DNA from 2 places in the Streptomyces sp. NPDC051578 genome. Region 1 is predicted to be linked to the other one. Evidence: predicted binding sites of a transcription regulator. Region 1 holds the regulator's gene; the other holds the start of a gene.
What was found. Region 1 encodes HspR, which represses chaperone genes until heat shock. Its sites were predicted from a motif close to TTGAGNNNNNNNNNCTCAA; they were not measured.
Positions count from the first base shown of each region.

Region 1 (2,389 bases):
GCACGAAGGACTTCGTCGAGAAGGACTACTACAAGGTCCTCGGTGTCCCCAAGGACGCCACCGAGGCAGAGATCAAGAAGGCGTACCGGAAGCTCGCCCGCGAGTTCCACCCGGACGCCAACAAGGGCGACGCCTCGGCCGAGGAGCGCTTCAAGGAGATCTCCGAGGCGAACGACATCCTCGGGGACGCGAAGAAGCGCAAGGAGTACGACGAGGCCCGCGCACTGTTCGGGAACGGCGGCTTCCGCCCCGGTCCCGGCGGTGCCGGCGGCTCGTTCAACTTCGACCTCGGTGACCTCTTCGGCGGCGCGCAGCCGGGCGGCGCGGGCGGCGGCTTCGGCGGCGGCCTCGGGGACGTCTTCGGCGGCCTGTTCAACCGCGGCGGCGCGGGCCCCGGTGCGGGAACCCGCACCCAGCCCCGCCGCGGCCAGGACATCGAGTCGGAGGTCACCCTCTCCTTCACGGAGGCGGTGGACGGGGCCACGGTCCCGCTGCGGATGTCCTCGCAGGCGCCCTGCAAGGCCTGTTCGGGCACCGGCGACAAGAACGGCACCCCCCGGGTGTGCCCGACCTGCGTCGGTACCGGCCAGGTTTCGCGGGGCAGCGGCGGCGGCTTCTCGCTGACCGACCCCTGCGCGGACTGCAAGGGCCGCGGCCTGATCGCCGAGACCCCCTGCGACGTCTGCAAGGGCAGCGGCCGGGCCCGCAGCTCCCGCACCATGCAGGTGCGGATCCCGGCGGGCGTCTCGGACGGCCAGCGGATCCGGCTGCGCGGCAAGGGCGCCCCGGGCGAGCGCGGCGGTCCCGCCGGCGACCTGTACGTGGTCGTTCATGTCGGCAGTCACCCCGTGTTCGGCCGCAAGGACGACAACCTGACGGTGACCGTTCCGGTGACGTTCGCGGAGGCGGCACTCGGCGCCGAGATCAAGGTGCCGACGCTGAACGGTCCTTCGGTCACGCTGAAACTGCCGCCGGGCACGCCGGGCGGCCGTACGATGCGCGCCCGGGGCAAGGGCGCGGTCCGCAAGGACGGCACCCGCGGCGACCTGCTGGTGACGATCGAGGTGGCCGTTCCGGCGGAGCTGTCGGACAAGGCCCGCGAGGCGCTGGAGATGTACCGCGACGCGACCGGGTCCGAGGACCCGCGTGCCGCGCTGTTCGAGTCCGCGAAGGGAGCATGAGATGGACGGCCGCCGCAGGAACCCGTACCAACTGACCGATGAGACACCGGTCTACGTGATCTCGGTGGCCGCCCAGCTCTCGGGCCTGCATCCGCAGACCCTGCGCCAGTACGACCGCCTCGGCCTGGTCTCACCCGACCGGACGGCCGGGCGCGGGCGTCGATATTCGGCCAGGGACATCGAATTGCTGCGCACCGTGCAGGCGCTGTCCCAGGACGAGGGCATCAACCTGGCGGGTATCAAGCGGATCATCGAACTGGAGAACCAGGTCGCCGCGCTCCAGCAGCGCGTGGCCGAGCTGTCCAGCGCCGTGGACGGCGCGGCCGCCGCCCTGCGGGCCAGGGAGGCCCAGGTCCACGCCTCGTACCGGCGCGACCTGGTCCCGTACCAGCCGCCGCAGCCGGGCAACGCGCTGGTCGTCTGGCGCCCCAAGCGCCCGAAGGACTGACGCCCCCGCGCGCCCGCCGCACGGCAACGGGGAAGGCCCCGCCCGGATGGTTCCGGGCGGGGCCTTCGTGCTGCGCGGCGTCAGTCGTGGCCCGCGGGCAGGGGCGGGGACGCGCTGTGCAGGATGCCCGACTGGGCGATGAGGAAGCCGAGTTGGGCGCGGCTGCCGCTGCCCAGGGTGGTGGCCAGCTTCGCGATGTGCGCGCGGCAGGTGCGTACGTTCATCCCCAGCCGGCGTGCGATCGCCTCGTCCACGTGCCCCTCTATGAGCAGCTGGGCTATGGAGCGCTGCACGCCGGAGATACCATCCGGCGTGTGCGTGTACGTCACCTCGTCGCCCAACGGCACGGCTCGGCGCCAGAGTTGCTCGAAGACCTTGATGAGGTAGTCGACCAGCCCCGGATGCCGCAGCTCCAGGGCCACCCGGCGGTCGTCGCTCGCGGGGATGAAGGCCACGGTGCGGTCGAAGATCATGAGGCGCTCGATCAGCTCTTCGAGCGTGCGGATCTCCACCTTCCCCGTGGAGATGCGGTCCACGTAGGCGAGCGTGCCCTGGCTGTGCCGCACCGTGTGCTGGTAGAGCGTGCGGATGCTCACGCCGCGGTCTATCAGCGGCGCGGCGCGCTCCAGGGCCTCGCTGAGGATGAACGTGGGTCTGGCGCCGCCCGGCTGGACGGTCAGGGCCTCGGTGTGGCACTCGGCGGTGGCCAGGTCCAGGGCGGCGTTGATCTGGTCGATACCCTCCAGCACCGTGATGGCGT
Region 1 is NZ_JBITDH010000004.1:342,987-345,375, forward strand. It holds gene dnaJ (molecular chaperone DnaJ) at 1-1,181, shown strand, start outside; gene ACIA6C_RS20715 (heat shock protein transcriptional repressor HspR) at 1,183-1,629, shown strand; gene ACIA6C_RS20720 (helix-turn-helix transcriptional regulator) at 1,710-2,389, opposite strand, start outside.

Region 2 (2,389 bases), on a different contig from region 1:
TCGGGGGTGACGGCCTGCGTCCTCGCGCTCGGCGCGGAGCTGGCCGGCTACCGGGAGACGGCCGTGTACGACGGCTCCTGGGGCGAATGGGGCCTCCCGGAGCTCCCGGGCCGGCCCCTGGAGCGCCCGGTGGCGACGGGGGGATAACCCCCGGCCCGTGCGGGTAGCGGCCCCATCGTCGCGAGGGGGCGGGGCCCGTCAGACTTCCGCACATGACGTCCCGCTCCCGCACCTTCCCCGCCCGGCCGGCCCTCGCGTTACCCGCCCTCGCCGTCACGTCGGCACTGCTCCTGACCGGCTGCACCCTCGGCCGCCTCGCCCAGGGAGGCCAGAAGACGGCGACCGACGACGCCACCGTGACCGAGGCCGTCCGCGCCGTCGAGGTGGCGGACGGACGGCACGGCTCCGTCGAGGTCGTCCCGGGCAGCGGCCCGGGCGTCACCGTCCACCGCACGGTCCACTACCGCGGTGGCACCCCGCCCAGGCCGGACCAGCGGGTCACGTCGGGCGTGCTCACCTTCACCGCCGGCTGCTCCGGCAGCTGCTACGTCGACTACCGGCTGGAGGTGCCCGCCTCGGCGACGGTGAAGCTGCGCACCGACAGCGGCCGCCTCACGGTCACCGGCGTCGCGGCCGCCGACCTCACCTCCTCCTCGGGCACCGTCACGGCCGAACGCGTCGCGGGCCCCCTGACGGTCCGTACCTCCTCCGGCGAGGTCGGGGCCGGGCGCATAGCGGGCCCGCTGAGGATCCGTACCTCCTCGGGCGACATCCGGGCGGCGGAGCTTTCCGGCACGCAGGCCGAGGTCCACTCCCGTTCGGGCGACGCCCGCCTGGCCTTCGCCACGCACCCGGCCTCGGTCACGGCCGACACCGGCTCGGGCGACGTGACGCTCCGGGTGCCCCGGGGCGCCTACCGGATCGCGGCCACCTCCTCCTCCGGCACCCGTGACATCAGCCTCCCCGCCGACCCGGCCGCCCCGTCGAGCCTCTCCGTGAAGACCACCTCGGGCGACGTCCACCTCTCGGCAGACTGACCCCGGCGCACGTGTTCGCCGCCGGCGAACTCAGGTGGGGGAACATTGCCGGGCTCCGGGACATTGAGTCGGCATAGCTCAACTTGACTGCCGGAGGGAAGATCATGGCTTCGACGTCCGTAACGCTCACCCTGCCCGTGTTGCCGCTCGATGACGAGGTCGTGCTGCCCGGGATGGTGGTACCGCTGGACCTGTCCGACGCCGAGGTGCGCGGAGCCGTGGAGGCCGCGCAGGCCGCCGCGGGCAGCGGGAAGCCGCGGGTGCTGCTCGTACCGCGCATCGACGGGAAGTACGCCGCGACGGGTGTGCTCGGCACCGTCGAGCAGGTGGGACGGCTCTCCGACGGTGACCCCGGCGCGCTGATCCGCGGCCGCGGCCGCGTCCGCATCGGCGCCGGGACCACCGGCCCGGGGGCCGCGCTGTGGGTGGAGGGGGAGACCGTCGACGAACAGGTGCCCGACCCGCTGCCGGGGGCCGTCGCCGAGCTCGTCAAGGAGTACAAGGCCCTCGCCACCAGCTGGCTCAAGAAGCGCGGCGCCTGGCAGGTCGTGGACCGGGTCCAGCAGATCGAAGGGGTCTCCGCGCTCGCCGACAACTCCGGGTACTCGCCGTTCCTGACGGTGGCCCAGAAGGTGGAGCTGCTGGAGACGGCCGACCCCGTGGCCCGGCTGAGGCTCGCCATCAAGGCGCTCAGCGACCACCTCGCCGAACAGGACGTCGCCGAATCCATCGCCAAGGACGTCCAGGACGGCGTCGACAAGCAGCAGCGCGAGTTCCTGCTCCGCCGCCAGCTGGAGGCCGTCCGCAAGGAACTGCGCGAACTGAACGGGGAGAAGGACGGCGAGGAGTCCGACGACTACCGGGCCCGCGTCGAGGCCGCCGACCTGCCCGAGAAGGTACGGGAGGCCGCGCTCAAGGAAGTCGAGAAGCTGGAGCGGGCCAGCGACCAGTCCCCCGAGGGCTCCTGGATCCGGACCTGGCTCGACACCGTCCTGGAACTGCCTTGGAACGAGCGCACCGAGGACGAGTACGACATCCGCGGCGCCCGCGCGGTGCTCGACGCCGAACACGCCGGGCTGAGCGACGTGAAGGACCGCATCACCGAGTACCTCGCCGTCCGCAAGCGGCGCTCCGAGCGCGGCATGGGTGTCATCGGAGGCCGCCGCGGCGGCGCCGTACTGGCCCTGGTCGGGCCCCCCGGTGTCGGAAAGACCTCCCTCGGCGAATCGGTCGCGCACGCCATGGGCCGCAAGTTCGTCCGGGTCGCGCTGGGCGGCGTACGGGACGAGGCCGAGATCCGCGGCCACCGGCGGACGTACGTGGGCGCGCTGCCCGGCCGCATCGTGCGGGCC
Region 2 is NZ_JBITDH010000001.1:1,527,147-1,529,535, reverse strand. It holds gene ACIA6C_RS06800 (sulfurtransferase) at 1-147, shown strand, start outside; gene ACIA6C_RS06795 (DUF4097 family beta strand repeat-containing protein) at 213-1,037, shown strand; gene lon (endopeptidase La) at 1,142-2,389, shown strand, end outside.
Region 2: the regulator HspR is predicted to act here: its motif matches at 1,101-1,119, upstream of lon (endopeptidase La).